Regions from separate parts of the Xanthomonas sp. NCPPB 3570 genome, predicted to be linked through region 2. Evidence: predicted binding sites of a transcription regulator. Region 2 holds the regulator's gene; the other holds the start of a gene.
The links. The regulator FliA, encoded in region 2, starts transcription of late flagellar genes. The targets are predictions, from matches to a motif close to TAAAGTTTNNCNNNCNNNGGCCGATAA.
Positions count from the first base shown of each region.

Region 1: the regulator FliA is predicted to act here: its motif matches at 12,721-12,747, upstream of AC1PLR_RS00695 (methyl-accepting chemotaxis protein).

Region 1 is NZ_CM161513.1:149,936-164,685, reverse strand. Features, by position in the region: gene AC1PLR_RS00740 (lytic murein transglycosylase) at 1-2,055, opposite strand, end outside; gene AC1PLR_RS00735 (YchJ family metal-binding protein) at 2,325-2,717, opposite strand; gene AC1PLR_RS00730 (sulfite exporter TauE/SafE family protein) at 2,814-3,587, shown strand; gene AC1PLR_RS00725 (ATP-binding protein) at 3,670-7,497, opposite strand; gene AC1PLR_RS00720 (DUF4194 domain-containing protein) at 7,593-8,282, opposite strand; gene AC1PLR_RS00715 (DUF3375 domain-containing protein) at 8,269-9,738, opposite strand; gene folE (GTP cyclohydrolase I FolE) at 9,771-10,370, opposite strand; gene AC1PLR_RS00705 (MFS transporter) at 10,539-11,888, opposite strand; gene AC1PLR_RS00700 (YdeI/OmpD-associated family protein) at 11,985-12,530, opposite strand; gene AC1PLR_RS00695 (methyl-accepting chemotaxis protein) at 12,866-14,750, shown strand, end outside.
Region 2 is NZ_CM161513.1:2,228,115-2,242,864, forward strand. Features, by position in the region: gene AC1PLR_RS09770 (chemotaxis protein CheA) at 238-2,241, opposite strand; gene AC1PLR_RS09775 (response regulator) at 2,273-2,638, opposite strand; gene AC1PLR_RS09780 (STAS domain-containing protein) at 2,635-2,943, opposite strand; gene AC1PLR_RS09785 (chemotaxis protein CheW) at 3,053-4,531, opposite strand; gene AC1PLR_RS09790 (ParA family protein) at 4,528-5,310, opposite strand; gene motD (flagellar motor protein MotD) at 5,310-6,257, opposite strand; gene AC1PLR_RS09800 (flagellar motor protein) at 6,265-7,005, opposite strand; gene AC1PLR_RS09805 (chemotaxis protein CheA) at 7,331-9,085, opposite strand; gene AC1PLR_RS09810 (protein phosphatase CheZ) at 9,350-9,961, opposite strand; gene cheY (chemotaxis response regulator CheY) at 9,962-10,354, opposite strand; gene AC1PLR_RS09820 (RNA polymerase sigma factor FliA) at 10,374-11,123, opposite strand; gene AC1PLR_RS09825 (MinD/ParA family ATP-binding protein) at 11,120-12,004, opposite strand; gene flhF (flagellar biosynthesis GTPase FlhF) at 11,991-13,616, opposite strand; gene flhA (flagellar biosynthesis protein FlhA) at 13,794-14,750, opposite strand, start outside.

The DNA of each region.
Region 1 (14,750 bases), 2.1 Mb from region 2:
CGGGTCCAGCAGGATGTAGCGGCCGCCGGAGCCGGTGTAGATGCGGTCGCTGCGGCCGGGGTCGCGCGGATCCTGCAGGCTCCAGTCGCCATGCTGGCGATGGGCGGTGGCGTAGTTCTCGAACTTGTCCAGGTACTCCAGGCCGTCCAGGCCCTGCACCCGCACCTGGGTGGCGTCGGCGACGCGGAAGTAGTTGTGCAGCGCCTGGGTGAAGCGGGCCGGCGCGGTGCCGACGTTGTCGGTGACCAGGCGCTGCTCCAGGGTGGCGCCGATGCGCAGCTGCATGCGCAGGCGCAGCGGCAAGTCGTCGAAGTCCGGCGGCGCCAGGGTCAGGACCAGCGTGCCATCGGCCTCGCGCCGCGCGTCCTGCAGTTGCCACAGCACGGTGCGCACGAAGCCGTGCGCGGGCACGGCGTCGCTCTGGCCCTGGCGGCCGAAGTACGGCCAGCACACCGGGGTGCCGCCGCGGATCGGGGTCGGCGTGGGCTGCGCGCTCGGCGACAGCCACAGCGCGTCGGTGCCACCCTTCGGCACGAACGACAGCACCTGGCCGCCGAACAGGCTGATCGCGGCGGTGGACTGCGGGGTCTCCACCAGCAGCGAGGGATAGCCGTGGAAGTCGCCTGTGCTCAGGCCGGGGACGTCGGACATGGGATGGATGCTCCGTGGCGCGGGGGATTGGGCGAAGGCCGGGTAGGCGGCCGGCAGCCGGAACGCGGTGGGCGGCATGCCGCCGAATGGCGTCTTTGTCGGTGTCGGTGCGGGTGCAGGCGACGATGCCGGTGCAGGCGATTGCGGCGGCGTGGCCGGTGTCGGTGCGGGGGCCGCAGGCGCGCCGCCGGCCTCGCGGCGCAGCGCGTCGAGGATGCGTTGCCCGGCGCGGCCGTCGGCCGGCTGCAGGCCCAGGCGCTGCTGCTCGGCCTGGATCGCGCGGCGGGTGGCGGTGCCGATGGCGCCGTCGGCCTGGCCGATGGCGTGGCCGCGCGCCAGCAGCAGGGTCTGCAGTTCGCGCCGCTCGGGGCGGCCCAGGCCGGGGTCGTCGGTCGGCCAGGCGGCGACCAGCCCGGGCTTGCCGCGCAGCCGGTCGGACAGCAGCGCGATCGCCAGCGCATAGCTTTCGGCGGCGTTGTAGGCGTAGATCGCGTCATAGTTGCGGAACACTAGGAACGCCGGGCCGTGCACGCCGGCCGGGATCAGCACCGCCGCCGGGGTCTGCGCTGCCAGCGCCGGCAGCGCACTGCCATCGGCGGCGGTGAGGCCGCGCGCGCGCCAGTCCGACAACGGCCGGCGCTGGGTGCGCCCGGCCAGCGCCGGGTCGAAACCGTCCGGCAACTTCACTTCCAGCCCCCACGGCTGGCCGCTCTGCCAGCCGGCCAGCTTCAGGTAGTTGGCGGTGGACGCCAGCGCATCGGGAATGCTGGCGACCAGGTCGCGGCGGCCGTCGCCATCGCCGTCCACGGCGACGCGGGCGTAGGTGCTGGGCATGAACTGGGTGTGGCCGAAGGCGCCGGCCCAAGAGCCGGTCAGGCCCTCGGGGCGCAGGTCGCCGGCCTGCAGCAGCTTCAGCAGCGCGAACAGTTCGCTGCGGAAGAACGGCTGGCGGCGGCCTTCGCAGGACAGGGTCAGCAGCGACACCAGCAGCGGGCGCTTGCCGGAGATACGACCGTAGTCGCTCTCCACGCCCCACACCGCGACCACCGTCTCCGGGTCCACGCCGTACTGTTGGGCGACCTGCGCAAGCAGGTCGCGGTGCGCGGCGAGCATGGCGCGGCCGTCGTCGATGCGCTGGCTGTCGACCAGCCCGGCCAGATAGTCCCAGATCGGCGTGGTGAATTCGGGCTGGGCATCGAGCAGCGGCAGCACGCTCGGATCAGGCTGCAGGCCGGCGGTGAAGCGATCGAACGACGCCTCGGCGACGCCCGCCTTCGCCGCGGCCGTGCGCAGGCCGGCCACGCAGCTGGCGAAGGCCGGATCGGGCGTGGACGGCGCCGCCGCGGGTGGGGTCTGCGCCAGCGCGCACGGGGCCGCCAGCAGCAGGATCCAGGCCAAACGCATCATCGCAACATCCTCGCCGACGGCAGGGCCGACATCATAAACAACCGCCGCGTGTGCACTCCGCTCACGCGGTGTGGGCGGAAGACGGCGCGCGACCGGCACTGCATTCTGCGTGTGGCTTGGTTGGCAGATCGCGCGACGCGGAGCCTCGGCAGGCATGGCGTTCGCTATCCACAGCGCTCGTTCCAAGCGCAAGAGGACCGACGACAGCCCTGCGAACGAACGGGCGGAGCGCGGTCGTCCGCACCGCCAACGCGACGCGTGCCGGTTCAGTCCAGCGCGTCGAGGTAGTACCAGCGCCCGTCCTTGCGCACGAAGCGGCTGTGCTCGGTCATGCGCACGGCACTGCCGCCGCCGATGCGATAGCGTGCCAGGAAGGCGACCTCGGCGCTGTCGGCACCGGTCTGCAGCACGCGCTGCACGGTGAGGCCGAGCCAGACCGTGCGCGGGTCGATTTCCACCTGCGGCGGGCAGGTGGACGGATGCCAGCTCGCACGCAGGTAGTCGGCGTCCTGGCGCACGTAGGCGCTGTAGCGCGAGCGCATCAAGGATTCGGCATCCGGCGCCGCGGTACCGGCATGGTACGGCCCGCAGCACTGCGCGTAGTCGCGCGGACGGCCGCAGGGGCAGGGATCGGCAAGGCGCGGGGCGGACGGTGGCATGTGCCGATTGTGACGGCTGGCGCGGCATCGCGCACGCCGCGCACGCGTTGCGGACGGTGGCGGCTATGCTTGCGGCCCCTTGCGCGGAGCGCCGGCGTGCTCGAGTCGATCCCCACTGAATTGCCCTGGCTGCTGTGCATCGCCTTCGTCGCCGGGCTGGTGGACGCGGCGGTGGGCGGCGGCGGCCTGATCCAGTTGCCCGGGCTGTTCGCGACCCTGCCGCAACAGGCGCCGGCGGTGGTGCTGGGCACCAACAAGTTCAGCGCCATGGCCGGCACCGGCACCGCCGCCTGGCGCTACGCGCGCCATGTGCGCCTGCCGTGGCGGCCGGTGCTGTACGCGACTGCGACGGCGTTCGTGTTCGCCTTCCTCGGCGCCACCGCGGTGAGCCTGCTGCCGAAACAGGCGGTGCGCCCGCTGATCCTGTTGCTGCTGATCGCGATGCTGGGCTACACGCTGGTCAAGAAGGACTTCGGTGCGCTGCACCGGCCGCGCCACATCGGGCGCCGCGAACTGGCCATCGCGCTGGCGATCGGCGCGGCGATCGGGTTCTACGACGGCTTCTTCGGCCCGGGCACCGGCAGCTTCCTGATCTTCCTGTTCATCCGCTTCTTCGGCCTGGATTTCCTGCGCGCCTCGGCCGCGTCGAAGGTGGTGAACCTGGCCACCAACCTGGCGGCGCTGTGCTTCTTCGTGCCCAGCGGCAAGATCCTGCTGGCCGCGGCGGTGCCGATGGCCGTGGCCAACGTGGCCGGTGCGGTGACCGGCACGCGGCTGGCGCTGCGCGGCGGCACGCCGCTGATCCGGCGGTTGTTCCTGGTGCTGGTGGTGGTGCTGATCGGCAAGATGGGATGGGATCTGCTGCACTGAGTGCAGCGCGGTTGCCGCGTGCCTGTCCTCCCAACGCGGCGGCTGCGCGCGTGCCCGTGGGCACACGCGGGCCAGCACCGGCTCAGCCGTCGCGGCGCTTGGCGGTCGCGGGAGGCGTCTTGCGCGCCGCAGGCTTGGCAGCCTTGGCCGGCTTCGCAGGCTTGCTGGCTGCGGCAGCTTTCGCGGTCTTCGCTGACGCCGACCGCGTGGCGGGCTGAGTTGCCGTGGACGGACGTGCCGCCGCTGCGGCGGACTTGCGTGGCGCCTTCGCCGACGCGGCCTTGGCAGCAGGCGTCGTGGCAGCCGTGCTGGCAGGTTTGCCGGGCGTCGCTGGCGAGGTCTTGCGCGCGGTCGGTGGTTTGCCGCCGTTGCCGCGGCCATCGTCCGCCTTGCCGGATGCGCGCGCCGGCGTGGCAACGGCGTCTGCGGTGGCCTCCGCGGTTGCGTCCGCTGCGGCAGCGGTCGGCGGCAGCGGCAGCTCGGCGCCGGCCGGGTCCACCACGGTGGCCGACTCCACCGCAGGCGTCGTCGCCTCGTTGCGGCTGCGCTCGGGCAGCTTCAACCGGTGCGCCTGCTCGTCGTATTCGATCAGCAGCACGCCGGAGTTGTGGCGGCCGCTGATCTCGACGAAGCAGGCGCCGCCGATGAACGGCTCCAGCGTCATCACCGATTTCAGCGGCGTGGCCACCACCATCTGAAAACCGAAGTTCTCGAAGATGTTCATCGCCAGCGCGGTGAACTCGTTGTCGGCCTTGTCGAACGCCTCGTCCAGCACCACCGCGGCGTAGCGCGGCAGTTCGCCGTCCTCGCCGCCGAGCTGGTAGCGCAGCGCCGCGGCCAGACAGGTGGTGGCCAGCTTCTGGCGCTGGCCACCGGACTTGCCGGCGCCGCTGCGGTAGATCTCCACCTGCGCGCGGCTGTCCGCGTCCAGTTCCACGCCGACGAACTCCACGTGCTGGCGCACGTCCAGCACCTGCTCGCGCCAGCGCCGCAGTTCCGGCTCCTGCGCGCCGAGCCGCTGCACCAGCCCGCGCAGCATGGCGAACTGCGCCTCGGCAAGGGCGCGGTCCTCGGTCTGCTGATGGCCGAGCACGGCGCGCAACTGCTGCTGGAACTCCTGCACCTCGAGCAGGCGCCGGTCGCTGACTTCGATGGTCAGCAGGGTGCCGCGGTTGAACGGCACCTGCTCCAGGCTGGCGTTGACTTCGTCCATGCGCTGCTTGATCGCCTTGTGCGCTTCGGCGGTGTAGCGCTGCAGGGCCAGCAGATTGTTCTTGCTCTGGGTCTGCAGCAGATCGAAGAAGCGGCCTTCGTGGCGCGGCAGGCCGTCGCTCTCCAGGCGCTGCAGGCGCGCCAGGAAGTCGTCGGCGCTGGCCAGGCTGACGGTGAAGTCGCCGCTGTCCTCCGGCCACTGCTGGCAGTAGCGGCGGAAGCAGTCCAGCACCTGCTGACTCAGCCGCGCATCCTGCGCCTGGCTCTGCGCCAGCTGTTCGCCGAGCCCGCGCTCGACGCTGCGCAGATGCGCCTCCAGGTTGTCCAGGCTCAGCGGCGGCAGCGCCGCCAGCCGCGCGTCAAGCCCCGCCACCTGCGCCGGGCCGATCACCGCGGTGGCCACGCGTGCGGCGCAGGTCTCGCGCTGCGCTTCCAGACGCGCGCGCTCGCGGCTCACCTGCGCGCGCTCCAGGCGCACGTCCTCGTAGGTGCGGCGCGCCTGGTCGCGGCGCGCGCGGACGGTGGCGATCTGCTCGCCCAGCGCACGCAGCGCGGTGTCGCCTTCGCGCAACTGCAGCAGTTGCTCGGCGATGTCGCTCAGGCGCTGCAGCTTGGGCGCCACGTCGATCTCGTCCCACTCGCGCTCGGCCAGGGTATGCGCGGCCAGTTGCCGGCCCTGGTCCTGTTCGCGCTGCTTGCGCAGGGCGGCGACGTCGGCGTCGCAGGCGGCGATGCGCTGCGCCAGGGTCTGGCCCTCGCGCTCGTAGACCTTGAGCTTGTCGCGGTTGTCGTAGCCGAGCAGCCAGCGCTTGCGGTCGCCGACCGCGTGGCGGTCGTCCTTCTCGTAGCGGTCGCCCGGATGCTTGACCTGGCCCTCGCGGGTGATCGCACGCTCGGCGTCGCGCAACTGCGCCACGGTGTCCACGCAGGTGTAGTCGAAGCGCCGCGCCAGTTCCTGGCGCAGCCACGGGGCATAGGCGTGGTCGCGCAGCTCCAGCTTGCGCAGCAGCGACTTGGCATCGGGCTCGCGCTGTTGCAGCGGCGCGTTGTGGCGCACGCGGAAGTACACCAGGCGGGTGCCGAGCTGGGTCTTGTTGACCCAGTCGGCGACGCTGGCGTAGTGGCGTTCGTCGACCAGCAGCGACTGCGCGAAACCGTGCAGCACGCGCTCGATCGCGCCGCGCCAGGCAGCCTGCTCGGCGTCCACCTGCACCAGCTCGCCGACGAACGGCAGGGCGGCTTCGGACAGACCGGTCTCGGCGCACAGCCGCGCGCGCAGCGCCTGCATCGGCGCAGGAATGCTCGAGGGCGCCTTCAGCAGCGCCTCGATCTCGGCGCGGATGACCGCGAAGCGGCGCTCGTCCTCGCGGCGCTCGGCCATGCGCTCGGCGATCGCTTCGTCCAGGCTGCTGGCCTCGCCGGCGACGCCGTCGCGCAGCGCGCGCGCTTGCGCCACCTGCTCGGCAAAGCCGGTGGCGCTGCCGGCCAGGCCCATGCCGAGTTGGCGGCAGGCCTGTTCGACCTGACTGCGGCGGCGCATGCGCTCGTCGCGCTCGCGCTCGACGCGGCCGCGTTCGCGCTCCAGCGCCTCGACCTGTTCGCCGCCCTGCGCGCGCTGCTGGGTTTCCAGCTCGGCCAGGGTCTGCTCGTGGTTATCCAGCGCTTCGCGGCGCTGCCCTTCCTCGCCGGCCAGGCCGCGGTCCTGGGTGTCCAGTTCCTGCAGGCGCGCGTCCAGCAGGCCCAGGCGGCGCTGCTCGCGGTAGCCGTCGATGCCCAGCTGCAGTTCGCGCAACTCGCCGACGCTGTGGCGCAACGCCAGCAGTTCGGCGTGGTAGTCGCGCGCCGGGGTCAGGGTTTCCACCTGGCGCCGCGCGGTCACCACCGCGTGGTGCGCGCCGTCGAGTTCGGCGAAGTCCTCGACCAGGCGGTCGGCCGCCTCGAAGGTGCGCGGCTCGTCGAGCATGAAGCTGCGCAGGAAGGCGTTGAGGTCGCCCAGGTTCTTCGCCGACTGGGTCTTGTGCAGCAGCCGCAGCGCCATCTCGTTGCCGATGCCGAGCAGGTGGCGGAAGCGCTCGGCGTAGCCGGCGAAGCTGTCGAAGTGGTGCACGTCCTCGCCCAGGCGCAGCTTGAGCCGGCGCAGGTCCAGGTCGAAGCCGTCCAGCTCGGCGGCCACGTCGAAGCCGCGCGGCACCACCATGTAGTGCTTGCGCACGTCGGCCGCGGCGGTGCCGCTGCCGGCGATCCAGAACAGCCGCACCAGGCTGACCGCCTGGCCGTGGGCATTGCGGTACTCCAGCGCCAGCGCCGACCAGGTCGCGCCCTTGCGCAGGTACTGGGTGGCGATCTCGCCGGAGGCGCTGTCCTGCTGGTCGGCCCAGGCGCCGCGCACGTAGGACACCAGGCTGCGGTCGCGGCCGCTGCGCTCGGCCTCGCGCGCGGCGGCGTTGAAGTCGACGATGCTCGGCGGCGTCAGCAGCGCCGACATCGCGTCGAGCAGGGTCGACTTGCCCGAACCGGAGCGGCCGACGAACAGGAAGCCCTTCTCGGCGATCGGCACGTCGGTCAGGCCGTTGAAGGTGCCCCAGTTGTGCACCTGCAGGCGGCGCATGCGGTATTGCTGCGCGCGTTGCTCGGCCAGGGTCTCGGCGAACAGGGACGGGGCGACGGGGACGGTGGACGATTCGGACAGGGACGTCATCGGGAACTCATCGGAAAACGGGGACGGCCGCCACGGCGGCCAGCGCTCAGGGCCTGGCCGGCGCTAGACGCGGGCGGCGCGCGGGCGCAGGCCAGTCATGGCGCCGCCTCGGCCGCGCCCTCGCGCAGGCCGCGGTAGGCCGTCGCCAGCGCCTGCACGTCCTCCGCCGAGAACAGCAGCTTCAGCGCCGGCGAGACTTCGTAGCGGTCCTCGCTGCCGCGCAGCTTGGACAGCAGGTGGTTGTCGCGCATCTTGGCGATCGCCGCCAGCACCCGCCGCGCGAAACCGGCGCGGTCAGTGGAGACGTTCTTCTCGTACACCGACAGCACTTCCAGCAACTGCGCCTCGTCGACCACCGCGCGCTCGCCGCGGGTATCGGCCTCGGCCAGTTGCTGGCGCAGGAACAGCAGCAGCACCGACTCGATGAAGGTCAGCGGCGCGGTGCGCAGCAGCGCCGGGGTCTCCAGTTCGCCGGTGTCGGCCTGGCGCGCGAACGCCACGCCGCCGTCGCGGTCCAGCACCAGTTCCAGGAACAGTTCGCTCAGCACGCGGCGGATCGCCGCCTCGTGGCGCAGCAGCGCCGGCCACAGCGGGCCGTGGCGGTAGGCGTCGACGCTGGGGCCTGAGAGCAACTGGCACAACGCGCGCCGCGCCTCCAGCGGCAGGCTGCCGCTGTCGCCGGCGAACAGCGCGGTGCCGCCATCGGCCGCAGCGGACGTGGCGGCGGCCGCGGCGACATCGCCGGCATCGGCGTCGTGGCCGTGGAATTCGTCAGACCAGCTCATTGCGTTTTTCCTTGGTGAACCACACCAGCGGGATGCGTGCGCGCCGGACCTGGCCGTCGCCGCCTTCCCATTGCACCGCTTCCCATTCGCCGTCGACGACTACGCCGTGGCGGGTGCCCAGCGCCAGGTAGCCGATCACGCTGCCCAGGCCCTGCGCCGCCGGGCGCTGCCGCAGCGCCTCGCCGATGCTCAGTTGCGGCTGCCGGCCGAGCAGGTCGTGCAGGTCGTTGCGCAGGCCGCGCAGGTCGATCTCCGATTGCGCCACCAGATCGCCGACGCTGTCCAGCGAGATCGTCGCCGCCTCGGCCGCCTGCACCCGCCCGTCCACCTGCTGGCTGCGCGGATCGTGCAGGCGCCACTGCGACAGCGAGCGCAGCCGCGCGCTGCTCAGCGGCAGCACGTAGCCGGTGGCGGCGGTGGCATGCAGGTGGTCGCGCAACTGCAGCGCCTCGCCTTGCGCCTGCTTCAGCAACTGGTTGAGCCGGCGCTGCTCCAGGTAGCCGCGGCTCTGCACGAAGCCGCGCAGGCTGCGCGCGAAATGCTGCATCACCTCGTGTACCTGGCCGCCGCGTTCGAGCAGGGTGCCGGTGAGCCCGCGCAGGAAGGCGCGCTCGTGGCGGTCCAGGCGGCGGGCAAAGCCGCGCGCCAGCAGCGCTTCCAGCGCCGCATCCAGCTGCACGCTCTGCTCGGCATCGTTGAGCAGGCTCCAAAATGCCTGGAAACTGCGCCCGGCCTCGCTCTCGCCGATCACGTCGATGCCGGCGAACAGCTTCTCCAGCACGTCGCCGCGCGCGCCCTCGTCATCGATGATGCGCTCGCGGAACTCGCGGTTGAGCCGCTCGAAATCGTCGCGGACGCGGCGGAAATCCTCGGTCAGGTCGTCGGACAGGCGGATGATGTCGCGGGTGCGTTCCAGCGCGCGCTTGCCGTCCAGCGCAGCCAGCTTGCCGGCGGCCACGCGCTCGATCTCCGCGTCCAGGCGCTCGCGCTCGGCGCGCAGCGCGGCCAGGCGTGCGTCCGGATCGGTCTCGGTCTGCCCGGCCAGTTGCACCAGCTGCTGGATCACCAGCGACAGCCGGCTTTCGGTGGCCACGCTGGCGCTGTCGCGCACGCCGGCGATGAAGCGGATGGCCTGCGCCGCCTGCCGCGACAGTTCGTATTCTTCCTGCGCGTCGCCTTCGGGCAGGCGCCGCTCCAGCCAGCCCTGCGCCAACCAGTGCGCCACGTAGGCCTGGGCGGTGCGCGGCAGTTCGCGCGACAGCTCGTCGTCCTTCAGCGCATCGAGCTGGCGCTGCAGGCGTTCGTGCAGCACATCCGCCGGCAGCCGCCGCTGGGCGTCGCCGAGCAGGGTCTGCAGCAGGCCGATCAGCTCAGGGGCATGGTCGGCGGCGAGCAGCTTCCACAACGGCTGTTCGCGCAACTGGCGATAGCCGGCGATCCGGACATGCGGCTTCATGCAGGAACCGACCGCCATCGTATCGGCAAGACTCAGCGCGCCCGCTCGATGAAGCGCAGGAATTCGGCGCGGGTGCGCGCGTCCTCGCGGAAGGTGCCCAGCATCTTCGAAGTCACCATGCTGACGCCGCGCTTGTGGATGCCGCGGGTGGTCATGCACTCGTGCGCGCCTTCCACCACCACGCCCACGCCCAGCGGCTGCAGCACGTCCTGGATGCACTGGGCGATCTGCGCGGTCATCTTCTCCTGCACCTGGAAGCGCCGCGCATAGGCCTCGACCACCCGCGCCAGCTTGCTGATGCCCACCACCTTGCCGCGCGGCAGGTAGCCGACGTGGACCTTGCCGATGATCGGCGCCATGTGGTGTTCGCAGTGGCTTTCGTACTCGATGTCGCGCAGCACGATCAGCTCGTCGTAGCCGGCCACCTCCTCGAAGGTGCGCAGCAGGTACTCGCGCGGGTCGGCGCGGTAGCCGCTGAACCAGTCGCCATAGGCCTCGGCCACGCGTCGCGGGGTATCCAGCAGGCCCTCGCGGCTGGGGTCCTCGCCGGCCCAGCGCAGCAGGGTGCGCACCGCGTCTTCGGCCTGCGCCTGGGTCACCGGGGAAGTGGAGTTGTTGTCTGGATCGGCCATGGGGGGAACGCCCGTGAGGGGGCTGCATGGTACCCGAGTCGCCTCGCAGCCGCCGCATGCGCGGCGCCCGCGCGCGGGGCGGCCCGGCCGACGCGGGGTTCACCGTTCAGCGTGCGGCCGCGCCACGCCCGGGTGGCGCCTGCACCGCCCGGGCCACCCCCGCGCCGGTCAGCGCCGACGCGCGTGCATCTCGCCTTCGTGGTCCAGCCAGTTGCTGCCCTTGTTGGTCAGGAAGAATACGTACACCAGCAGCGACACCGCGATCACCGCCGTGGCGTACCAGACGAAGGTGGTGACGTGGCCGGTCTTCAGCGAGGCCTGGTACAGCAGCGGCGCGGTGCCGCCGAAGGCCGAATTGGCCAGCGCATAGCCCAGGCCCACGCCCAGCGCGCGGATGTGGGTGGGGAACAGTTCGGCCTTCACCACCGCGTTGATCGAGGTGTAGCCGGTGAGGATGACGAAGCCGGCGGTGAGGATGGCGAACGCGCTCAGCCAGTCGCTCTGCTTCGGCAGCTCCAGCACCAGGAACCAGGTGTAGAGCACGCCGCCGATGCCGAAGAACACCAGCAGGGTCTTGCGCCCGATCAGGTCCGACAGCCAGCCGCCCACCGGCTGCATCAGCATCAGCACGATCAGCGCGGCCAGGTTGATGATGGTGCCGGCCATCACGTCGTCGCCAGCGAAGGCGGTCTGGATCATCTTCGGCCCGGTCACCGAGTAGGTGTAGAACGCCACGGTGCCGCCGGCGGTGATCAGGAAGCACAGCAGCAGCGGGCGCCACTGGTGCACGAACAGCTCGCGCAGCGAGCCGGAGGACCTGTCCTTGCCCTGCTTGGCCGCGGCGATGGACTCGGAGGTCAGCGACTCGTCCATCGTGCGCCGCAGCCAGAACACCACCAGCGCACCGATGCCGCCCAGGCCGAAGGCCACGCGCCAGCCCCATTCGGAAATCTGGCCCTTGTCGAAGAAGTGCAGCATCCCGAACAGCACCGCCTGCGCCAGCACATGGCCGCCGACCAGGGTGACGTAGTGGAAGGAGGACAGGAAACCACGCCGCCCCGGGATCGCCGCCTCGGACATGTAGGTGGCGCTGGTGCCGTACTCGCCGCCGGTGGCGAAGCCCTGCAGCAGGCGCGCCAGCAGCAGCACCACCGCCGCGGCGCCGCCGATGCTGGCCACGGTGGGCGTCACCGCGATCAGGAACGAACAGGCGGCCATCACCGACACCGACACCGTCAGCGCCAGGCGCCGGCCGTAACGGTCGGCGAAGCGGCCGAAGTACCACGCGCCGATCGGGCGCATCAGAAAGGTCACCGCGAAGATCGCCCACACGTACAGCGTGGCGTTCTTGTCCTCCTTGGAGAAGAACTGCGACTCGAAGTAGGTGGCGAACACCGAGTAGACGTAGACGTCGTACCACTCCACCAGGTTGCCGGCCGAGCCCTTGAGCGTGTTGGACACCGAGCGGCGCAGGCTGCCCGGTGCGGCGGCGGCGGACGAAGAAGTGGGTGCACTCATGCGGTGGGCCTCATGGATGGACGTGCGGAAGTGTAGACAGGCGCGTGCGAGGATCCTGTCGCGACGGCGGCCACGCCAGGCGTGCGCGCCATGCCCTCATTGCGCCTGCGGCGCGGCGAAGGCCTTGCTGTACATGCCCGAGCGATCGAAGCAGCAGACCCGCCGCTTGCCCGCAACGAGCATGTCGCAGGTGCTGGCGATGCGCTTGACCCGCGTCTGCGCCTGCTTGCCCGCGCCGATCCAGAAGATCCAGTCGCGGCGCGCCACCGTGGTCAGCGTGTCCCATGCCGCGCGCGCGGACGGATGCGCGGCCAGCGCGAGCGCCAGATCGTCGGGCACCGCCGGTTCCGGCTCCACCGCCACCGGCGCGATCTCCAGGGCCACCGTGGTGCCGACCTCGGCTGCCACGGCCGCGCGCAATGGCGCCTCCACCCGCAACCAGTGACCACCGTGCCCATCCGGCTGCAACGTGGCCTGGAACGGATGCCCGGCGAACAGGCCCTCCACGCTGGCCAGGCCGCGCGTCGGCAGGGCCGCGCTGGCCGCCGCGGGCAACCGCAGGAAATACCAGGTCGCGTCGGGCGGTGCGGCCGGACGCAGCAAGGTCGCCTGGAAGCGGATCGGGTCGGGAGTGCCGGTCATGCGCGGACCATAGCACCGGGCATGGGCCTGGCCATGCTGCACCTGCGCGCGGCGGTGGCGCGGCGCGACCCCGGTCCTGCCGGGCAGCGAACGCAGCGCGCTGCCCGACGCGGGCCGCCGCCATCGGCGCCGCAGACAGGCACAGCGTCACGTTCTCCGCACCGCGCCGCGGACACCCAGGCACCCTCCCTTCAGTTCGACCCGGCATCGCCGCTATTCATGCGCCGGCCCCGGGACCAGCGCGATGCGCGCGTCACACGGGCGCAGGCAACCTGCCTGCCCGTCCGCCGTCACCCACCGTCGATCCCTCTTCCTTCCCCCACTCCCCCGATCCCATGCACGTCCTTTCGCATCTGCGCATCGGCCAGCGCCTCGCGCTCGGCTTCCTCACGATCATCGTGCTGATGGTCCTGCTCACCGTGGTCGGCATCCAACGCGTGCACAGCATCGACCGGCGGCTCACCGCGATCAACGAAGTCAACAGCGTCAAGCAGCGCTACGCGATCAACTTCCGCGGCAGCGTGCACGACCGCGCCATCGCCCTGCGCGACGTGGTGCTGCTGGACGATGCGGCCAGCCGCCAGGCGACCGAGCAGACCATCGACAAGCTGGCCGGCGACTACGCGCGCGCCGCACAGCCGCTCGACGCCCTGCTCGCCGCCTCCACCGACGCCCAGGAAAAAGCGATCCTGCAGCGCATTCAGGGCATCGAGGCGCGCACCATGCCGCTGATCGCGCAGGTGCGGCAGCTGCGCGATGCCGGCGACACCGTGCAGGCGCAGGCGCTGCTGCTGCAGCAGGCGCGCCCGGCGTTCGTCGACTGGCTGGCCAGCATCAACGCCTTCATCGACCTGCAGGAAGCCAAGAACCGCCAGGCCGCCAAGGAGGCGATGGCCACCGCGCGCGGCTTCGCCCTGCTGATGGTCGGCTGCACCGTGCTGGCGCTGCTGCTGGGCACGCTGATCGCCCTGCTGCTCACCCGCCGCGTGGTCCGCCCGCTGCGGCAGGCGCTGGGCCTGGCCGAGCGCATCGGCGCCGGCGACCTGAGCAGCCCGGACACCGCCACCACCCACGACGAAGCCGGGCAGTTGCTGCGCGCCATGCAGCAGATGCAGCGGCGCCTGCACGAGGTGATTTCCGCGCAGCGCGAGATGGCCGCGCGCCACGACGCCGGCGCCATCAGCTACCGCATGGACGCGCAGCGCTTCCCCGGCGAATACGGGCGCATGGTCGCCGACACCAATGCGCTGGTCGACGCGCACGTGCAGACCCAGTTGCGCATGACCGAGGTGATGGGCCGCTACGCCATCGGCGACCTCAGCCAGGACATCGCCCAGTACCCCGGCGAGAAGGCCGCGATCACCGCGGCGATGCACCAGGTCAAGCAGAACCTGCACGCGATCAACGTGCAGATCCAGACCCTGGCCGAAGCCGCCTGCGCCGGCAACTTCGCCCACCGCGGCCAGCCGGAGCGGTTCGAGCACGCCTTCCGCACCATGGTCGAGAACCTCGACACCATGATGGCCACCGCCGACGCCAACTTGGCCAAGTTCTCTGAGCTGCTGCGCTGCATCGCCGACGGCGACCTCACCGTGCGCATGCGCGGCAACTTCCATGGCGTGTTCGCCGCCATGCGCGACGATGCCAACAGCACCGTGCACCGCCTCACCGACATCGTCGCGCACATCCAGCGCACCACCAACAGCATCGGCTTCGCCGCCGAGGACATCGCCAGCGGCAACCAGGAGCTGGCCAAGCGCAGCGAGCAGCAGGCGGCCAGCCTGGAAGAGACCGCCGCTTCGATGGAGGAGTTGACCTCCACCGTGAAGCAGAACGCCGAGCATGCCCAGCGCGCCAACCAGCTGGCGCTGGGCGCGGCTGGCGTGGCCAGCGAAGGGCGCGACGTGGTCGGCCAGGTGGTGGCGACCATGGACGGCATCCAGGCCGCCTCCCGGCGCATCGCCGACATCATCGCGGTGATCGACGGCATCGCCTTCCAGACCAACATCCTCGCCCTCAACGCCGCGGTGGAAGCCGCCCGCGCTGGCGAGCAGGGCAAGGGCTTCGCGGTGGTGGCCGCGGAGGTCGGCACGCTCGCGCACCGTTCGGCCGGCGCGGCCAAGGAGATCAAGACCCTGATCGACGACTCGGTGCAGCGCGTGGCCCACGGCGCCACGCTGGTGCACCAGGCCGGCGCCACCATGGACCAGGTGGTGGCCA
Region 2 (14,750 bases):
TCTGAAGCGCCGGTGGACCTCCCCAGGCCGTGCCGGCACGCACCGATGTAGACAAAAAGCGTGCGCTTGATGTTGTATCGACAGGCGCAGGGAATTCTTTAGCGCCGCATGCAGCGCACATCGCGCCTGTCCGCGGCGACCATGGGAACAGCTGGGGTTGCAGCGCGCACCGCAAACAAAAAGCCCCGGCATCGCTGCCGGGGCTCGTGTGGGACGTGACGCGGGAGGGCGGGGCGATCAGGCCGCCTGCTGCACCCGCAGCGAGCGCACCAGACCGCCGATGTCCACGATCAGGGCGACGCGGCCGTCGCCGAGGATGGTGGCACCGGAGATGCCGCTGATGCGCCGGTAGTTGTTCTCGATGTTCTTGACCACCACCTGCTGCTGGCCGATCAGCTCGTCCACTTCCAGCGCCAGCTTCTGCCCGTCGGCCTCGACCACCACCACCAGCGGTTCTTCGCTCTGCTCGATGCGGCCGAAGCCGTAGGAGTCGCTGAGCGAGAGGATCGGCAGGTACTCGCCACGGACCCGCAGCACGCGGCCTTCGCCGGCCATGGTGCGGATGTCGTCGGCCTTGGGCTGCAGCGCCTCGATGACGTAGGCCAGCGGCAGGATCAGGGTTTCGCCGGACACCGCCACGGTCATGCCGTCCAGGATCGCCAGGGTCAGCGGCAGGCGGATCAGCACGCGGGTGCCGCGGCCGGATTCGCTTTCCAACTGCACTTCGCCGCCCAGGCCCTGGATGTTGCGGCGGACCACGTCCATGCCGACGCCACGGCCGGACAGGTCGGTGACCGCGTCGGCGGTGGAGAAGCCCGGGGCGAAGATCAGGTCCCAGACCTGCGCATCGCTCGGGTTGTCCGGCACCGCGATGCCGCGTTCGGCGGCCTTGGCCAGGATGCGGTTGCGGTTGAGGCCGGCGCCGTCGTCGCTGACTTCGATGACGATGTGTCCGCCCTGGTGCGAGGCCGCCAGGGTGATGGTGCCGGTCTCGTCCTTGCCGGCGGCGCGGCGCGCCTCCGGCAGTTCCAGGCCGTGGTCGATGGAGTTGCGCACCAGGTGCACCAGCGGATCGGCGATCTTCTCGATCAGGCCCTTGTCCAGCTCGGTGCCCTCGCCGATCGTGCGCAGGCGCACCTGCTTGCCGAGGCGGGTGGAGAGGTCGCGGACCAGGCGCGGGAAGCGGCGGAACACCGCGTCCACCGGCAGCATGCGCACGCCGATCACCGCTTCCTGCAGGTCGCGGGTGTTGCGTTCGAGCAGGTCCAGGCCGGCGAACAAGCGCTCGGCCACGGCCTGGTCCAGACCGGTGGAGACCTGCTTGAGCATGGCCTGGGTGATGACCAGTTCGCCGACCAGGTTGATCAGCGCATCGACCTTGTCGACGCTGACGCGAATCGAGCTTTCCGCTTCGTGCGCGGCGGCGGCGTTGCCGGCCGGGGCGTTGGCGGCCACTGCGGCGGCCGGCGCGGCGGTGGCGGCGGTCGGCGGCGCGGTCAGCACCGGCGCCGGCGCGGTGGCCAGGCTCGGCGGCGGCACCGGACGGATCTCCAGTTCGCAATCGTCGATGACCCAGGCGAAGGTGTCTTCGATGGCGCTGCGCGGAATCTTGCCGACCAGGCCCAGGTCCCAGGCCAGGTAGGCCTCGAGCGGGTCGAGTTCGGCGAAGCCGGGCATGCGCGTGGTGCGGCAGGCGACCTGCAGCGGGCCGAGGTGTTCGAGTTCGCGGATGATGCGCAGCGGGTCGTTGCCGCTCATGAACAGCGACGGCGCCGGGGTGAAGCCGATCTGCCAGGCTTCCGGCTCGGCCGGCTGGTTCGCCGCCGGGGTGGCCGCGGCCGGTGCGGCCGGGCCGCCGTTCAGCGCGTGCTGCAAACGCTCGTGCACGGCCTTGACCGCGGCCGGGTCGGCCGGGACGCCGTGCTCGGCTTCGCGCAGCAGGGCGCGCAGCACGTCCACCGAGCCGAGGATGGCGTCGATCGCGTGCGCCTCGACCTCGCGCTTGCCGGCGCGCAGCTCGTCGAGCAGCGTCTCCAGCACGTGGGTGAGCCCGGCCATCGCCTCGAAGCCGAAGGTGGCGGCGCCGCCCTTGATCGAGTGCGCGGCGCGGAACACCGAGTTGATGGTCTCGGGGTCGCGATTGCCTTCTTCCAACGACAGCAATCCGGCTTCCATCGCATCCAGCCCTTCGCGGCTTTCCTCGAAGAAGGTGGCGTGGAAACGTTGCAGGTCCATGCTCATGGGGCGGGAATCCGGAAAAGGAGGGAAGGGATCAGCCCAGGACTTTCTGGACGGTGGCGATCAGCTGTTCGGGATTGAACGGCTTGACCAACCAGCCGGTGGCGCCGGCGGCCTTGCCCTCGGATTTCTTTTCCGCCGCCGACTCGGTGGTCAGCATCAGCATCGGGGTGAACTTGTAGTCCGGCAGCTGCCGCAGTTCGCGGATCAGGGTGATGCCGTCCATGTTCGGCATGTTGACGTCGGTGACCACCGCGTTGAAGCGCTGGCCCTTGGCACGGCCCAGTGCGACCGCGCCGTCTTCGGCTTCTTCGACGGCAAAGCCGGCCGAGGTGAGGGCGAAGGAGACCATCTGGCGCATCGACGCCGAATCGTCCACAACCAAGATACGTGCGCTCATGCCGCGTTCTCCACAGATTTCAGATTGTCAGGGGTTGCAGGAAGGCCCAGCGATTCGCTGACCCCTAGCAGGCGGGCCGCGTCGCGGAAGGTCGCGTTGCAGGCCTCGAATTCGGTGCGCTTGCCGTCCTTGCGGCGGGCATCGACGAATGCGCACAGCACCTGGACCGACGCGGTATGGACGCGGCGGACCTCGCCGGCATCCAGCCGCAGCACGTCGTCCGACGCAAGGAACGCGGTCAGGCGTTGTTTCAGGTCGGCGCTGGTCTCGATACCGAGATCCTCGCCAAGGGGGACTGTGCTCATCACTACTCCGCACCAATGGTTCTATGGCAGATAACGGCCGTGGCCTGAAAAGCTTTAGCGGCGGTTGGAAAGTGCGGCACCGTTCGCAGTTGCCGCCCGCCGGCCCGGGTCAGTGCAGCAGTTGCTCGGCGTCGAGCAGGATCATCGGCTGTTGCGCAAGCCGCGCCACGCCGCGGAACAGATGGTTGGAAATGCGGCAGATGCGGGCGTTGTCCGGCGGCTCGATCTGCTGGTCGCTGAGGCTGGCCACGTCTTCCACCGCCGACACGCGCAGGCCCAGGGTCTCGCCGTTCTCTTCCAGCACCACCACCCGGGTCTGCATGTCCATCTCGATCGGGGCCGCGCCCAGGTGCACGCCGAGGTCGAGCACCGGCACCACCTGGCCACGCAGGTTCATGATGCCGAGCATCGCCGGCGGGGTGCCGCGCAGGGCCAGCAGCGGCACCGGCAGCACCACTTCCTGCACCTTCAGCAGCTCCAGCGCGTAGGCTTGCTCGCCGCAGCGCAGGCGCAGCCAGCGGGTGCGGCGCTCGGACAGGCGGTCGGGGGCGATGGCCGAGCCGTGCGGCACGCTCGGGGCCATGAAGGACTGCAGGTTCGGCGGCAGCTTGGCGCCGGCGGCCTGGGCGCGGCTGGCCTCGGCGCGGCGTTCCGGCGGCACCGCCATCGGCGGGCGCTTGATTGCGCGCGCGGCGGCGGCGTCGTCTTCGGCGGCCAGGTCGCGCGGCACGGCGGCACGCTGCCGTTCCATCGCCGCGACCGCGTCCAGGTCGGCCTGGCGCTCGGCCTGCTGGGCCGGGGTCAACGCGACAGGCGCGGGCGCGTCCTGCGACATGATGCCGGCCAGGGCCGGATCGGAGTCGGCTTCGGCCAGGACGGCGGCGGCGATCTGTTCGGGCGTCGGGCCGGTCGGGGCGGGTGCGAGCGCTTGCTGCGACATGATGCCGGCCAGGGCGGGATCGGAATCGGCTTCGGCCAGGACCGCGGCCGCGATCTGTTCGGGCGTCGGACCAGTCGGCGCGGGTGCCAGCGCCTGCTGCGACATGATGCCGGCCAGGGCCGGGTCGGAGTCGGCTTCGGCCACGACGGCGGCAGCGATTTCTTCGGGCGTCGGACCAGCCGGCGCGGGTGCCAGCGCCTGCTGCGACATGATGCCGGCCAGGGCCGGATCGGAATCGGCTTCGGCCAGGACCGCGGCCGCGATTTCTTCGGGCGTCGGGCCGGCCGGCGGGGGCGCGAGCGCCTGCTGCGACATGATGCCGGCCAGGGCCGGGTCGGAGTCGGCTTCGGCCAGGACCGCGGCAGCGATCTGTTCGGGGGTCGGGCCGGCGGGGGCGGATGCCAGCGCTTGCTGCGACATGATGCCGGCCAGGGCCGGATCGGAATCGGCTTCGGCCAGGACCGCGGCCGCGATCTGCTCGGGCGTCGGACCGGCCGCGGCCGGGGCCGGCGCGGGCGTCTCGGTTTGCGCCTGCACGTCGGCGACCGCGACCGGCGCGGGGCTCGGCGGCACGGACTTCTGCTCCTCCGCGATCACGTCGTGGAGCAGGCCTTCCAGATAATCGTCGATGATGCCGGGAGTGCTCATGCGGCTTGCTCCATCGGCGTCGCATCGCTGGCCACCAGCCATTCCAGCGCGCGGCGGTAGGCGGCCAGGCCGCGGCCGGGGTAGTCGCCGGGCACGCCGGCCACCGTCAGCGCCTTGACGTTGCAGATCTTGGTGTCGACCGGGATGGCGTCTTCCCAGACCCGCTCGCCGTAGCTGTCCTGCATCTGCCGCAGGGTCTCGTTGCCGGCGCGGGTGCGCTTGTCGAACAGGGTCGGCAGGATCGAGGCGGGCAGGGGGCGGCGGCGCGAACGCTCGACCATGTCCACGGTACGGACCATGCTGGCCAGGCCGTGCAGGGCCAGCGGCTCGGCCTGGGTCGGGATGATCACGCGGTCGGCCGCGGCCAGCGCGTTGATCATCAGCAGGCCCAGGGTCGGCGGGCAGTCGAGCAGGATGTAGTCGTGCTGGCCGGCGTGGCGGGCCATGGCCTGCTGCAGCGCCAGGCCCAGGCCGGGCTGGTTGGCGCTGCGCCGTTCCAGGGTGGCCAGCGCGGTCTGCCCGCAGACGAAGCTCAGGCGCTCGACCGCGGTGTCGCGGGCCAGCGCGGCGAGTTCGCCCGGCGGCGTCCCGAACAGATCCAGCACGCCCGGCGGCTGCGGTTCCTGCGGCACGTCGAAGGCCCGGGTCAGCGAGGCGTGCGGATCGAGATCGAGCATCAGCACGCGGTGCCCGAGCATGGCCAGCCCACGGCCCAGGGCCAGCGTGGTGGTGGTCTTGCCCACGCCACCTTTCTGGTTGGCGATCGCCCAGATGCGCATCAGTTGACTCCTTCAATGGCAGGTACTGCGCGGGACCCAACGGCGCTGCCGGGGGCCGCCGCGGCGGGGGGTGTCGGGGTGGCCGGCGCGGCGCCGGCGCTGAGACGGTCGGGGGCCGACGGCGTCGTATCGCTGCTGTCGCCGGAATCGGCCAGGATCACCAGCACCACGCGGCGGTTGGCGTTGCGGCCGGCCGGGGTGTCGTTGCTGGCGCGCGGGCGGAACTGGCCGTAGCCGATCATCGACAGTCGCGAGGGTTGCAGGCCCTGGTCGGCGAACAGGTGGACCACGCTGGCCGCGCGCGCCGCCGACAGTTCCCAGTTCGACGGGAACTGCGCGGTGGCGATCGGGGTGTTGTCGGTATAGCCCTCCACACGCACCCCGTTGGGCACGCCGGACAGCACCTGCGCCAGTTCCGCCAGGGTGGCGCGTGCGCTCTGGTCGAGCGCGGCCGAGCCGGAGCCGAACAGGATGTCGCTGTTGATCTCCACTTCGATCCACAGCCCGGCGCGGCGCACGGTGATCAGCTTCTTCTGGATCAGCGGCGCCAGCGCGGCGCCGAGGCGGTCGGCGATGCTGTCGAGCTGGCGTTGCGCGCGGCGCAACTGCTGCGCGTCGCGCAGGTCGTCGCCGCGCTGCGCGGTGCCGGTAGGCAGGCGGTTGGGGTCGGGCAGGGTCAGCGCCGGGCTGGACTTGATCGGGGTCGGCCGCTCGCCGCCCTGGCCCTGCAGCGCGTGGTCGCCGACCTGCACCGGACGCAGGGTCGTCGGGGTACCGCCGAACGCCGCGCTCATCGCATCGGCCATGACCCGGTACTTGGCTTCGTTGATCGTGGACAGCGCGTACATCACCACGAAGAAGGCGAGCAGCAACGTCATCAGGTCGGCATAGGGGATGGCCCATGCCTCGTGGTTGGCGTGCTCGTCGTGGGAGTGCTTGCGGGCCATTGGCAACTCAATGCAAGAATCCGGCCAGTTTCGATTCGATGTTGCGCGGGTTCTCGCCCTGGGCGATGGCGATCAACCCTTCGATGATCATTTCGCGCTCGCCGCAGCTGTGCTTGATCACGCTCTTGAGCTTGGCGGCCATCGGCAGGAACAGCAGGTTGGCCGAGGCGATGCCGTAGATGGTGGCGGTGAACGCGGCGGCGATGCCGTGGCCGAGCTTGCTCGGGTCGGCCAGGTTCTTCATCACCGCGATCAGGCCAAGCACCGCGCCGATGATGCCCAGGGTCGGTGCGTAGATGCCCATGCCCTCGAACACCTTGGCCGCGGCCAGGTCGCAATGTTCCTGGCCTTCCAGGTCGATCTCCAGCATGTGCCGGATGGCTTCCGGCTCCACGCCGTCCACCAGCATCTGCAGGCCCTTGCGCACGAACGGATCCTGCTGCTGCGGCACCTGGTTCTCCAGCCCGAGCAGGCCCTGGCGGCGCGCGATGTTGCTCCATTCCACAATCTGCTTGAGCAGCGCCTGGCGATCGCTCGGCGGCGGCCACAGGATCCACTTGGCGATCTGGAACGCACGGCGGAACACGGACGGCGGGGTATGCACCAGGATCGCGGCGACGGTGCCGACGATCACGATCACGAACGCAGCCGGCGACCACAGCGCCGAAATGCCGGCGCCCTTGAGGATGCTGCCGCCGATGAGCGACAGAATCGCCAACAGCAGGCCGATGAGACTGAGCTTGTCCATGCAGGAGGTATCGGCCAGGGGCCAGGGGACTTGATGGGGGCGGGATTCGGGAGTCGGGATTTGGGATTGGCAAGAGCGCGAGGGCGCAGGGTTGGTCGGTGTGTCGTAGGAGCGGCTTCAGCCGCGACGCGCGGACCTTGGCGCGTTGCCTAAGCACAATCGTTCGGATCGTCTCGGCAATTGGCACTGCGCCGCGCGTGCTATCGCCAATCCCAGCCTCACCGCGTCGCGGCTGAAGCCGCTCCTACGGCGGAATCAGGGAAAACGAGGCCCCAGGGAAGCCGCCGTTGCGAATCCCCACTCCCGAATCCCCAATCCCGGCCCCTCAAGCCTTCAAGCCATCCACATCCAGGATCAGCGCCAGGCGGCCGTCGCCGATGAGGGTGGCGCCGGCGTAGCCGGGCAGGCCGCGCAGGGAGCGCGGCAGCGGCTTGATCACCACTTCCTCGCGGCCGCGGACCTGGTCCACGACCAGGCCCATGCGCGATTCGCCGGCCTGCAGCACCACCACGGTGAGCAGCGGCAGTTGCGGGGCGTCGATGTTGAGCCACTGGCGCAGGTCCACCAGCGGCAGGGTGTGCGATTGCCGGTCGAGCACGGCGCGGCCGTCGAACCAGCCCAGCGAGCGGCGCGGGGCGTGCAGCACTTCCACCACGCGCGCCAGCGGCAGCGCATAGACGGTGTCGCCGGCCTGCACCAGCAGGGTCGGCAGGATCGCCAGGGTGAGCGGCACGCGGATCAGGAAGCGGCTGCCGCGGCCCAGTTCCGACTGGATCTGGATCTGGCCGCTGAGTTCGCGGATGCGCGACTGCACCACGTCCATGCCGACGCCGCGGCCGGAGATGTCGGTGACCTCGGACTTGGTCGAGAAGCCGGGCAGGAACACCAGGTGCAGGCATTCCTCGGTGGTCAGGCGGGCCGCGGCCTCGGGGTCGATCAGGCCCTTCTCGCGGGCCTTGGCGCGCAGCCGTTCCGGGTCGATGCCGGCGCCGTCGTCCTGCACCTCGATGCTGACGTAGTCGCCTTCCTGCTGCGCCGACAGGCGCACGTGGCCGCCGCGCGGCTTGCCGGTGGCTTCGCGCAGCGCCGGGGCTTCGATGCCGTGGTCGATCGCGTTGCGCACCAGGTGCACCAGCGGATCGGCCAGCGCCTCGACCAGGTTGCGGTCCAGTTCGGTGTCGGCGCCGATCAGCTCCAGTTCCACTTCCTTGTTGAGCGAGCGGGCGACGTCGCGCGCCACCTTGGGGAAGCGCGAGAACACCTTGCCGACCGGCTGCATGCGCGTGCGCATCACCGCCGACTGCAGGCGCGCGGTGGCGATGTCCAGGCTGCTGACCGCGCGGTCCAGTTCCTCGTCGCGCAGGCGCACGCGCAGGGTCTTGAGGCGGTTGCGCGAGAGCACCAGTTCGCCGATCAGGTTGACGATCGCGTCCAGGCGCTTGGTGTCCACGCGCACGGTGTGCTCGGGCTCGGCGGCCTTGGCCGGGGCGGCCGCGGCCTTGGGCGCGGCGCTGGGCGCACGCGGCGCCGGCTGCAGCGCCTGCGGCGTGGCCGCCGGCGGCGCATCGCCGTGCAACTGGTCCAGCAGCGCCTCGAATTCGTCGTCGCTGATCAGGTCGGCATCGCCCGCGGCGGCCGCGGGCGCCTTGGCGGCGGGCGCCGGCGCGGCGCTCTTGGCCGGCGCCGGCGCCGGCGCGGCGTCGCCGTGCGCGTCGAACTGCGCGATCAGCTCCGCCGGCGCGCGCGGCGGCTCCTGGCCGCTGCCGAAGGCGTCCAGCATCGACTGCAGGTAGTCCAGCGACTGCTGCGCGGCGTCGAAGTGCCGCGCCTGCAGGGTGGCCTGGCCGGCGCGGGCCATGCCCAGGGTTTCCTCCGCGGCGTGGCACAGCTCGACCATGGCGTTGATCGCCAGGAAGCCGGCGCCGCCCTTGAGCGTGTGGAAACCGCGGAACACGGCGTTGAGCTGGCCGCTGTCCTCGGGCGCCTGCTCCAGCGACACCAGCTGCTCGCCGAGCCGGTCCAGGATTTCCTGGGCCTCGATGATGAAGTCGGCAGCGATGTCGTCGGGTACGGCGCTCATGGCTAGAGCCTGCCGACGCGATTGGAACAGGCCACGTTGCCGTGTCCGGTTCCCAGGTGGTTGCGCGCGGCGCCGCGACAGGCCGACCGCCTGTTCAAGCCGTGCGCGGCCGCCTGGGGGCCGGACACGGCAACCCGAAGGGCCGCGCTTGGGTGCGCGCGAACCTGCGTCATCATTTGGTCGTTTGTTGACATAAATTCCCTCATTCTTCTCGCCGCGCGCACCCAAGTGCGGCGTGGCCTATTCCAATGGCGTGGGCAGGCTCTAGAGTCCCAATCCGGACAGCAGGTCGTCGGCGTCGTGCTGCGACACGCCGTGGCGGTCCAGGCCGGGCAGGGCCGGACCGGCCAGGCTGCCGTCGGCCTTCTTGTTTTCTTCCTTCGGCGGCAGACCCAGCGCGCCGAAGCCTTCGTGCACGCGGCGCACGATGCCGGCGACGCGGCGGATGATCTGCCCGGTCAGGTCCTGGAAGCTCTGCGCCAGGGCCATTTCGGTGAGGTTGTGGCGGATCTTGTCGAGGATCTCGCTCTGGTCGCCGCTGAGGCCGCCGGCGGCGAGCTGGTCGGCCAGCGCACGGCATTCCTCGGCCAGGTCCAGGGTGCGGTGGCTGGCCTGTTCGGTCATCTCCACCACGTGGTCCAGGCGCGAGCAGGCGTCGTCCAGCTCGCCGGCCTCGCTGGGCACCACCGGCAGTTCGCCGAGCGCCTGCCCCAGATCGCGCGCGAGCCGGCTCAGGCCCTGCATCATCGGCCGCGTGCGCCAGGCGGCGAGGGTGTCGATCTCCCTGCGCCAGCCGGCCTCGTCGCCGTTTTCCAGCGCGTCCAGCGCGCCTTGCAGGCGTTCGATCAGGGCGGTACGTTCGGCGGTGGCTTCCATTTAGGCGGTCGCTCCCAGGCGTTCGAAGATCTTGCCCAGCTTCTCCTGCAGCGTCTGCGCGGTGAACGGCTTGATGATGTAGCCGTTCACGCCGCACTGTGCGGCCTCGATGATCTGCTCGCGCTTGGCCTCGGCGGTCACCATCAGCACCGGCAGGTGCTTGAGCTTGTCGTCGGCGCGGATGTTGCGCAGCAGATCGATGCCAGTCATGCCCGGCATGTTCCAGTCGGTGACCACGAACTCGAACGGCGCCGAGCGCAGCGCGGCCAGGGCGCTGTTGCCGTCTTCGGCCTCGGCGGTATTGGTGAAGCCCAGATCGCCGAGCAGATTCTTGACGATGCGTCGCATCGTCGAGAAATCGTCCACGATCAAAATCCGCATGTTCTTGTTCACCACTGACTCCTAAGGGTTCCTATTCTTCGTCTTCCAGACCGGCATCGGCGACCTCGAACGCCTTCAGGCGTCCGCGCAACCGTACCGTGGCCTGGCCATGGATCTGACACACGCGCGACTCGCTGACCCCGAGCACCGCGCCGATTTCCTTGAGGTTCAATTCCTGCTCGTAGTACAGCGACAGCACCAACTGCTCGCGTTCGGGCAACTGCGCGATCGCCTTGCCCAGCTCGCGGCCGAATTCGCTGCGCTCGAGCATCTGCTGCGGATTGGGTCCGCCCTTGGCGATGGTATCCAGTTCGCCATGGTCCTCGATGCGCGACTCCAGGCTCAGCACCTGGCCGCGGGCGGCATCTTCCATCAAACGCAGGTATTCGGGAAGCGGCATGTCCATCGCCGCGGCCACTTCGTTGGCGGCGGCGGCGCGGCCGGTGCTCTGTTCGATCTTGCGGATCGCCGAGGCGGCGTCGCGGGCGCGGCGGTGCACCGAGCGCGGCACCCAGTCGCCACGGCGGATCTCGTCGATCATCGCGCCGCGGATGCGGATCGAGGCATAGGTCTCGAACGAGGCGCCCTGTTCGGCGTCGTAGCTGCGCGAGGCCTCGATCAGGCCGATCATGCCGGCCTGGATCAGATCGTCGATCTCGACGCTGGCCGGCAGCCGCGCCGCCAGGTGGTGGGCGATGCGCCGGACCAGGTCCGAGTGCTGGGTGATGTAGTCGTTGGCGCTGTTGCGCTGGACGGCGCGGTAGTGGGCGGCGGCGTTCATGCGGCCACCCCACGCTGGATGATGCGTTCGACGAAGAACTCGACGTTGCCGCGCGGGGCGGTCGGCGCCTGCCAGCGCGCGGTGCGCCGGGCGATCTCGCTGATCGCCTGCGCCGACGGGCTGGACGGGTAGGCCTTGACCACCGGCTGCTGGCGCTGCACCGACAGGCGCAGCCAGTCGTCCTGCGGCACGCAGCCCAGGTAGTTCAGCGACACGTCGCCGAGGAACTTCTCGCAGACCCGGCTGAGCTTGTCGTACAGCAGGCGGCCTTCGTTGAGGTCGCGGACCATGTTGGCGACGATCTGCACCCGGTCCACGCCGCGCTCGCGCGAGAGAACCTTGATCAATGCGTAGGCGTCGGTGATCGAAGCCGGCTCGTCGCAGACCACCACCACCGCGTCCTGCGCGGCCTGGCAGAACGTCAGCACGCTGTCGGTGATGCCGGCGGCGGTGTCGACGATCATCACGTCCAGCTCGCGCTGCAACTCGGAGAACACGTTGACCAGGCCCACGTGCTGGGCCGGCGGCAACTCGGCCATGTAGCGGCGGCCGGAGGCGGCGGGCACCACCATCAGCCCGTTGGGCATGTCGATCAGCACCTCTTCCAGGGTGCAGCGCCCGGCGACCAGGTCGGCCACGGTGAACTTGGGGGTCAGCCCCAGCAGCACGTCGACGTTGGCCAGGCCCAGGTCGGCGTCCAGCAGCAGGGTGCGCTTGCCCATGTCGGCCAGCGCCATGGACAGGTTGACCGAGATGTTGGTCTTGCCCACGCCGCCCTTGCCGCCGGTCACGGCGATGGTGCGCACCGGACCCAGCGGTTCGCTGCGCGTCGCCGACAGGGGGAAGGCATTGGTCAGATTGACGTAGTCACGCGACGGCATGGGTCTGCTCCGGAGTACAGGGCTTATCGGCAGCGCGCCGCAAATCTTCAAGGCGCAATACCAGGCTGGCGGCGTTGGCGCGGTGCAGGTCGTCCGGCACACGCTGTCCATCGGTCACCCAGGTGATGGGGAGGCGGTGGTCCACGACCACCGACAAGGCACTGCCGAACCGCCCGGTCTCGTCCAACTTGGTCATGATGACCCCCTGTGGGTCGGCGCCGGCGAACCGGCGCACCACCTCGTCCAGGTCGGAGAAATGGGCGTTGGCGGGGAGTACCAGCAAGGATCGGACCACCCGCGAGGCGCGCAGCCAGTGCAGCTGGGCAGCCAGGGCGCGGTCGCGCTGGCCCATGCCGGCGGTGTCGATCAGCACCAGCTTGTAGTCGGCCAGGCGCTCCAGCAGCTGCTGCAGCGCGGCGTCGCTGTCGGCCTCGTGCACGGCGATGCCGAGCTGGCGGCCGTAGCTGTGCAGCTGTTCGCGGCCGCCGACGCGGATGGTGTCGGTGGTGACCAGGGCCACGTCGCGGGCGGCATGGCGCTCCAGGAAGCGCGAGGCCAGCTTGGCGATGGTGGTGGTCTTGCCGGCGCCGGTGGGGCCGATCAGGGCGATCACGCCGCCTTCCTCGAGCGGGTCCAGCGGGGCGATCGGCAGGCGCTTGGACAGCAGGCCCAGCATCAGCCCGCGGCCGCGGTGCAGCTCCAGGTCGGCGGGGATCTGCATGACCACGTCGCGGGTGATGCCGCTGTCGAAGCCGTAGTCGTCCATCAGCTCCAGCGCCTGGGCACGGACCGGCGAGCCACGCAGGCGCTCGTCGGTGAGGCGGTTCATCTCGCGCTCGATCATCTGCCGCATCAGCGCCAGTTCGTCGCGCAGCTGCGTCAATTGTTCGTCGTTCTGCGGGGCGGGGAAGGTCGGCACCGCCGCCAGCGTGGCGGCCGCCGGGATTCCGGCAGCGGCCGGCGCGTCGGCCTTTGCCACGCTCGGCGCGGCCGGGGCCGGAGCCGTGCTCGGGCTCGCCAGCGGGGTCAGCGCCACCGCGGCGACGTCGTCGCGCCAGGCCGGCATGGCCTCGGCGGCCGGCGCCGGGGTCGCGAACGGGCTGGGCATGGGCACGCTGATCGGGGCGTTGCGGAACACGTCCTCGGGGATGCTGAACTCGGCGCGGCCGGTGACCGGTGCCGCGGCCTTGGCCGGGGCGGCCTGGCGTGCGGCGGCAGCCGGGGCGGCCGCGGCGGGCATCGCCGAGGCGGCCAGCGCCGCCGGCTGGGTCAGCGGCCGTGTGGCGGAAGCGGCCGGCGCGGCACTGCCGCGGCGCTCGCTGATCGCGGCCATCATCGCCATCGCCGGGCTGGCGGCGGCGCTGTCGTTACGCGCAGCGCGCGGGGCGGGAGCGGCCGGTGCCTGCGCGGCCGCGGCGCGCGGCGCCTCGTCCGGGCGCACCGCATCCAGCGCCCGCTGCACCAGTGCCTCGTCGTAGTTGCTGGCGGCGACGATCTCGATGCCCTCGTCGGTACGCCGATTGGACAGGATCACCGCATCCGGCCCGTGCTCGTCGCGCACCATCCGGAAGGCGGTGCGCATGTCGGGGGCGACAAAGCGTTTGATCTTCATGGTTGGAAGCCGGGATTGGGGATTGGGGATTGGGGATGGAGCGCGGATACGGTCACGGCCTGGCTTGCGCCCGATCGCCTTGCTTTGGTTGTGTTCGATGCCTTCACTGCTGTCTCTCTCCGCTCGCATGGGCCGCTATTGCGAATCCCCAATCCCGAATCACCAATCCCTGCAACATCAACTGATCGTCCCCACCAGCTTCAGCCGCTTGTCCTCCGGCACTTCGCTGTAGGACAGGACCGACAGCGCGGGGACGCTGTGGCGGACCAGGCGGGCGAGGGCGGCGCGGACCTGCGCCGGGACCAGCACCACGGCCGGTTCGTTGCGCGCCTCCTGCTTGCTCACGCAGTCCGCCAGACTTTGGTGCAAGCGCTCGGCCAGTCCGGGTTCCAGCGCCGCGCCGTTGCCCTGGGTAGAGTCCTGCAAGACACGTTCCAATTGCGGGGCCAGGGTGAACACCGGCAGTTCCGGGGCCATGCCGGCGATCTCCTGGACGATGAACCGGCCCAGGGCGTTGCGGACGGCGGCGGTGAGCGCGCCGGGTTCCTGACTCTGCGGGGCGTGCTCGACCAGGGCCTCGACGATCTTGCGCAACTGCCGCACCGGGATCTTCTCGATCAGCAGGTTCTGCAGCACCCGCACCACCACCGACAGCGGCAACGCCTTGGGGGTGAGGTCCTCGACCAGCTTGGGCGCGCTCTTGGCCAGGGTCGCCAGCAGCTGCTGCACTTCCTCGTGGCCGAGCAGTTCCGGGGCGTGCTCGCGGATCAGGTGCGAGAGGTGGGTGGCGATCACCGTGGCCGGGTCGACCACGGTGTAGCCCATGGTCTCGGCCTGGGCGCGCAGGTGCGGCTGGATCCAGATCGCATCCAGGCCGAACGCCGGGTCCTTGCCGGGGATGCCGTCGATCTTGCCCAGCGCGCCGCCCGGATCCAGCGCCAGTTCGCGGTCCGGGTGGATGTCGGCGGTGGCCACCGGCACGCCATGCACCAGCAGGCGGTAGGCGTTGGCCGGCAGTTCCAGGTTGTCGCGGATGTGCACCGGCGGCACCAGGAAGCCGATGTCCTGGGTCAGCTTGCGGCGCACGCCCTTGATCCGCGCCATCAACTCGCCGCCCTGGGCCTTGTCCACCAG